DNA from 2 places in the Dietzia sp. Cai40 genome. Region 2 is predicted to be linked to the other one. Evidence: riboswitches for the same ligand, from Rfam matches in the RefSeq annotation. Region 2 holds a riboswitch; the other holds the start of a gene.

Region 1 (3,402 bases), on a different contig from region 2:
AAGCGGGAGAGCGGGTTGTTGATGAACTCGACGATCCACTCACGCGGCCCGGGCGGGTTCCCGCGCCCCGCCGCCGGGAGCGCCCGCAGCGCCAGGGTCAGCGGCCCGCCGAGCGCGAGGAGCACCGGCACGAGCATCGAGATGAGCATGTGCCCCACCATGTGGCTGGCGAAGTCGGCCATCATGTACATCCCCATGCCGGAGCTGGTGGTGAGGAACAGCAGGACGCAGCCGAGCACCCAGGCCACGGTCCGGCCCACCGGCCACGAGTCGCCGCGACGGCGCAGGGTGATCAGGCCCCACACGTACAGGCTCAGCAGGACGACCGCGGCCAGGCCCAGCACCAGGTCGAAGCGCCACAGCCCGAGCACGGTGCCGAAGGAGAACGGACCGGGGAGCTCGAAGCCCAGCAGCGCCTCCTGGCGGGTGGGGACGTAGAGCGGCGCCGGCGGCGGGGTGCGGCCGAGCGAGACCGACAGCCCGATCGTGCCCGCCATCACCACGGCCTCGACCAGCCCGATCCGCAGCAGGGTCCCGCGGTCGACGGGGGCGTTGGCCGATCTGGACTCGATCTTCGCGATGATCCGGCGGCGCATCGCCAGCCCGAACATCGCGAGCAGGACCAGCAGCAGCGCCTTGGCCAGCACGAGCAGCCCGTAGGTCGACGAGAAGAGGTCGCCGGGGTGCAGCCGCACGAGCGCGTTGATGATTCCGGAGAACCCGAGCGCGACGATCGCGATGGTGGCCACCACCGAGTAGCGGCGCAGCGCCAGTGCCACGCGGGAGCCGCCCCGCATGGTGTGGGCGAGCACCGCGACCAGCCCACCCACGTAGAACGCCGCGGCGAACAGGTGGATGATCAACGAGTTGGTGGCGATGTCGTGCGCCGTGCTCCCGGAGGCGTGTCCCGTGGCCGCCACCGGCAGCAGCGAGAGGACCGACACGCCCAGCCAGATCACAGACCAACGCCAACTCAGGGTGAGCCGTTGACCGATCCCGGCCACCAGTGCGATCACCGCCGCCCACCGCCAGGACGAGGCCACGTCGATTTGGCTGATCGCCACGATCCACTGGTCCGGCGGCAGCGACTCCCAGAGGGTGCGGCCGGAGACGTCCGACAGGGTCAGCGGGATGAGCAGTGCCGCGGCCACCGCCCAGGCGATGTTGGCCCACGAGGAGATCCGCTGCGAGCGGTAGCCGTCCACGTCGAGGGTCTTGTCCTTCTGGGGCGGTGTGAAGAACGCCGCGAACAGGGCCGTCCCCACCGCCACCGCCGCGAGCAACTCTCCCATCGCGCGGACCGCCGGGAGCCCGGCAGTGGTGAGAACGCCCGGGTCCGGGACGCCCACCAGCGCGAGCGCCACCTCGGTGGACATGCCCGAGAGCGGGATCACCACCGCCGCGGACACCACCGCGAGCAGGATCACCACGGGCACCACGCTGCGGGTCCTGAGCGGTCCGGCGGTGGTGGGTGTCGACTTGGACGACGTCATGGCCACCATCGTATTAACCCGATCGCCCCCGGGCCGATTCGCGGCTGCTGCGCACACCCCCGGATCGGCTACCATTCTTCCGGCGACGCCGGACGCGAGCGTCGCAGGCCTCCGTAGCTCAGTGGATAGAGCATCCGGTTTCTACCCGGCTGGTCAGGGGTTCGAATCCTCTCGGGGGCGCACAGCCCAAAGCATGTGTCCGGCACGGCGACCGGCTTCCGTCCGGTTCGCCCGCCGCGTGGTCACTCCTGATCACGTTCTCCCAGGTGGGGTGTTCCGAAATCCCTCCGATGTGACCACTCGCTGAGAGGGCACGTCGTTCGCGGCCGCCGACGGGCCTCCCATCACGGAATCGGCCGGTGATACGTTTCATGTTCGGCCCGATTGTCGCAATCGGCGCCGATGACACGGGGTGCCCCTACCGAACGGGGCTGAGATCACACCCGCTGAACCTGAACTCGTTCACACGAGCGGAGGGATGTCACATGCGCTGGTGCACGCTGTGGTGAGCCGTCCGGGAACCACGGCGGTATCGCTCGAGGACCTGGGACACACCTATCCGGGCGCGCGCCGCGCGGTGCTCGCGGACCTCACCCTCTCCGTTCCGGTGGGCGAACACATCGCCGTCGTCGGGCGCAGCGGATGTGGCAAGTCGACGCTGCTGTCGCTGATCGCCGGCCTCACCGAGCCGACGACGGGGTCCGCCCTCGTCCTCGACGCGAGTCAGCCCGCACGACGCCTGGAGTCCTGCGCGTTGATGCCCCAGGGCGACAGCCTGTTGCCCTGGCTGACCCTGCTCGACAACGTCGCGATCAGTCTCCGTAACCAACGGGTGGGCCGGCGCGCGGCCCGCGCCGAGGCCCAGCGCCTGCTGGACCGCCTGGGTCTGGGCGTCTGGTCCGGTGCCCATCCCGCGGCTCTCAGCGCGGGGATGCGCCAGCGCGCCGCACTCGCGCGCGCGTTGTTGGCGCGCAAACCCGTGCTGCTGGCCGACGAGCCGCTCGGCGCGCTCGACGCGATCACCCGCGCCGACGTCCAACAGTGGCTGCGCGAGACCCTCACCGGGACCTCGGCCACGCTCGTCATGGTCACCCACGACGTCGATGAGGCGCTGCTCCTCGCCGAACGTGTGGTCCTGCTGGCACGGTACGAGGCCGACGCCCCGGCGCGTGTGGTCTCCACCTGGCCGGGATGGTTCGGCGACGACCGCCCCCGCGAGGTCCTCCTCGGCGACGAGGCGTTCGCCGCAGCCCGCCGGGAAGTACTCCAGGCACTGGCCCGGGAATCGCACCTGGCCGAAGGTGGAACCGCCCGATGACCGTGCGATTCCTCCGGTCCGCTGCTCCCGCCTGCGTCACGGTCCTGCTGGTGCTCGCCGCCTGGATCACGGTCACCGCGCTCGAGCTCGTGCCGGACTACGTGATCCCCGCGCCCCTCGCCGTGCTCGACTCGCTCGTGAGCACCTGGCCCGACCGGCTCGGTTCCGCCACGCTGCTCACCGCCACCGAGACCCTCATCGGGGTGGTCCTCGGGGTGGTCGTCGCGCTGGTCGTGGTGATCATCAGCGCCTTCGTGCCCACCATCGGGCAGGCCATGACCCCCCTGCTGGTCGCCTCCCAGGCCATCCCGGTCATCGTGATCGGCCCACTGCTGACGATCTCCCTCGGCTATGGCATGGCACCGAAGGTCATCGTCGTCGCCCTGTTGTGCTTCTTCCCCGTCGCGCTCAACCTTCTCTCCGGTGTCCGCTCGGTCGACACCAGGTTGATCGACACGCTGCGGAGCCTGCACGCCACCAGGTGGTCGCTCTTCTGGCGGGTGCGTCTGCCCTACGCCGCCCCACGCGGTTTCGCGGGACTGCGCGTCTCGGTCACCTTCGCCCCGGTCGCCGCGGTCTTCGCCGAGTACA
Region 2 (3,402 bases):
TCGCGTGGTACGCGGCGGTCTGCGTGGCCCTGTGGGTCGCGGGTCTGGTAATCACCCTGCGCCGCGACGCCTGAGCGGCACCCACGACACGGCCCGGGTGTAGGTACACCCGGGCCGCGTCTCGTCGCGGGCTGGGCCGACTCGCGGGCTGGGCCGACTCGCGGGGGGTCGGACGCCCTGTGGAAGGTCAGTGCTGACTGATCGGCAGGTAGACGCGGGAGCCCTGTTCGGCGAACTCCGCCGACTTCTCCGCCATCCCCGCCTCGATCGCCTCGACCGTCTCCATCCCGTGCTCGGCCGCGTAGTCCCGGATGTCCTGGGAGATCCGCATCGAGCAGAATTTGGGACCGCACATCGAGCAGAAGTGGGCGGTCTTGGCGGGCTCGGCGGGCAGAGTCGCGTCGTGGTACGCCAGCGCGGTGTCCGGGTCGAGCGCCAGGGCGAACTGGTCCCTCCACCGGAACTCGAACCGCGCGGTGCTCAGCGCGTCGTCCCGTCTCTGTGCGCCGGGGTGCCCCTTGGCCAGATCCGCCGAGTGCGCGGCGATCTTGTAGGTGATCACGCCGGTCTTGACGTCGTCGCGATCGGGCAGGCCCAGGTGCTCCTTGGGAGTGACGTAACAGAGCATCGCCGTACCCGCCTCCGCGATCCGCGCGGCGCCGATGGCGGAGGTGATGTGGTCGTAACCCGGTGCGATGTCCGTGGCCAGCGGCCCCAGCGTGTAGAAGGGCGCCTCCTCGCACCACTCCTCCTCGAGCCGCACGTTCTCCACGATCATGTGCATCGGCACGTGTCCGGGGCCCTCGATCATCACCTGGACGCCGTGGCGCTTGGCGATCCCGGTGAGCTCACCCAGCGTGCGGAGCTCGGCGAACTGGGCCTCGTCGTTGGCATCCGCGATCGATCCGGGCCTCAGGCCGTCCCCGAGGGAGAACGTCACGTCATAGCGCGCGAGGATCTCGCAGAGCTCGGCGAAGTGGGTGTAGAGGAACGACTCGCGGTGGTGCGCCAGGCACCACGCCGCCATGATCGAACCTCCGCGCGAGACGATCCCGGTGACGCGCTTGGCGGCGAGCGGGACGTACCGCAGGAGCACGCCCGCGTGGACGGTCATGTAGTCCACGCCCTGCTCGCACTGCTCGATGACGGTGTCGCGGTAGAGCTCCCAGGTCAGCGCGGTCGGATCACCGCCCACCTTCTCCAGTGCCTGGTAGATCGGCACGGTCCCCACGGGAACGGGGGAGTTGCGCATGATCCACTCGCGGGTCTCGTGGATGTCCCGCCCGGTGGACAGGTCCATGATGGTGTCCGCGCCCCACCGGGAGGCCCACACCATCTTCTCGACCTCCTCCGCGATCGAGCTGGTGACCGCGGAGTTGCCGATGTTGGCGTTGATCTTGGTCAGGAAGCGCTTGCCGATGATCATCGGCTCGCTCTCCGGGTGGCGGTGATTGGCCGGGATGACGGCGCGGCCGGCCGCCACCTCGGTCCGCACCACCTCGACGTCGATCCCCTCCCGCGCGGCGATGAAGCGCATCTCCGGGGTGATGTGGCCCGCGCGGGCCCAGGCCAGCTGGGTCCGCACCGGCGTGGGGTCCTCCGCCGAGGCGGGCGCGGCCTCCGGGTGGGCCCAGCCGTCGCGGGTGGGCGGCAGTCCTGCGGCCAGGTCGTGGCACTCCCCGGCGTCGGCGTACCCGGTGTACGGACCGGAGGTGTCGTAGACGTCGAACGTCGTGTCGTTGGTCAGGGAGATCCGACGGACGGGCACGCGCAGGGTGCTGCCCTCGGCCCGGACCTCGAGGTAGGACTTGCTGCTGGAATGGATGGGGCCGCAGGTCACGGCCTCGATCGAGGTGGTGTCTGCGCTGGTGGTGGACGTGTTTCTGCCCATGATGTTCACTGCTCCCTACGCCGGCATGACCCGGACAGGTTCAACGGTCGACGACCCGGCTGGCCGTCCTCTCAGCCCGCGCTCCGAAGCGGACTCCCGTGTGGACGAGTATGAAATTGTGCCGGGCGAGCGTACCCCGGCGAGTAGGATCACGTGTGGAACACACCCTGCCGAAGGAGCCCCATGTCCCGAGTAGAGTCACTGGTGTTGGTCCACAACACCGATAGAGACCGGTTCGAACTGTGGGACGGCGAGACGTTCATGGGCCTGGTGGGGTACGAGAAGGACGGCGAGGTCTACATCCTTCTCCACACCGTCATCGAGGAGCACTTCGGTCAGCAGGGCATCGCTCGCCTGCTGGTCAGTCTGGTCCTCACCCGGATGCGTCTGGACGGGAGCAAGGTCCGGCCGGTGTGCAGCTACGTCCGCCGCTTCCTCATCCGCTTCCCCGAGTACCAACTCCTCGTCGCCCCCCGCTGACCCCGGTGAGGGAGGCGTCCGGGACCACTCCGGTCACCCGCCGGGATCTCGCCCGCCTCCGCCTGGCCTCCCAGCGGCTCGTGGGGGAACGCTGCGCCTCGCCCGCAGAGGCGGTGCGGTGGATGGCGTGCATGCAGGGGCAGGACCTGCCCGGCGTCCTCGAATCGGTCGCCCTGCGTTCCCTCGGTCCGGACGGCGGGCCCGCGACGATCAGCGACGTCCGAGCAGCCCTCGCCGACGGGTCCGTCGTCCGTTCGTGGCCCATGCGCGGCACCTTCCACCTCGTGCCCGGTGAGGACCTCGGGTGGATGGTCGGGGTGGCCGCGGGGCGGTCCCGTTCTGCCGCGCTGGGGCGGCTCGCCGCGCTCGGGGTCGACGACGACGGAATCGCCCGCGCTCACAGAATTCTGCTCGAGGAGATCGCCGGGACGCGTGTCCGGACCCGTGCCCAGCTCCAGGATCGCTGGCGGGCGGAGGGCGTGGACGTCTCGGGAGGCCGCGGGTATCACCTGCTGTACCTCTTCGTCGTCGACGGGCTCGTCAGCCAGGTCGACGGCACAGGGGACGACGACACCGGGCCAGACGGCACGGGGTCCGATGACACGGGGTCCGACGACACCGGGCCAGACGGCACGGGGTCCGCGGGTCCGGTACACGGGTTCGCCCACCACGGGCGGTGGCTGGCCGCGCACGGGGTCGTCCCCCGCACACCCCCGCGCGAGCAGGCCGTCGCGGAGTGGCTCGAGAGGTTCCTGCGGTCGCACGGACCCGCGCGGGCCGAGGACTTCCGGCGCTGGACCGGCCTGCCGCTACGGGATGTCCGCCCCGCCCTGGAGGCCGTGTCCGGGGGACTCGAGGCGGTGTCGTTCGACGGCGCCACCCACTGGATGGACCCGGCCGCGCCCGATCGGCTGGCCGCTGCGGGTCGGTCCGCGGACTCAGTGCTCCTGCTCCCGGGATTCGACGAATACCTGCTCGGCTACGGCGACCGGTCCCACGCGGTGGACCCGGACCACGCCGGATTGATCGTT

Evidence for each region. A riboswitch is a leader RNA that binds a small molecule or an ion and turns the genes downstream of it on or off. The one in region 2 is predicted to bind thiamine pyrophosphate.
Region 1: linked by a shared signal. The riboswitch ahead of G6022_RS03280 (ATP-binding cassette domain-containing protein) and the one ahead of thiC (phosphomethylpyrimidine synthase ThiC) in region 2 are both predicted to bind thiamine pyrophosphate.

What each region holds. Positions count from the first base shown of each region.
Region 1 covers NZ_JAALEB010000068.1:10,792-14,193, forward strand. The annotation lists gene G6022_RS03270 (cytochrome c oxidase assembly protein) at 1-1,493, opposite strand, end outside; tRNA gene G6022_RS03275 (tRNA-Arg) at 1,601-1,673, shown strand; TPP riboswitch at 1,892-1,989, shown strand; gene G6022_RS03280 (ATP-binding cassette domain-containing protein) at 1,999-2,811, shown strand; gene G6022_RS03285 (ABC transporter permease) at 2,808-3,402, shown strand, end outside.
Region 2 covers NZ_JAALEB010000145.1:3,280-6,681, reverse strand. The annotation lists gene G6022_RS06335 (ABC transporter permease) at 1-74, shown strand, start outside; gene thiC (phosphomethylpyrimidine synthase ThiC) at 188-1,891, opposite strand; TPP riboswitch at 1,887-2,001, opposite strand; gene G6022_RS06325 (GNAT family N-acetyltransferase) at 2,075-2,371, shown strand; gene G6022_RS06320 (winged helix DNA-binding domain-containing protein) at 2,377-3,402, shown strand, end outside.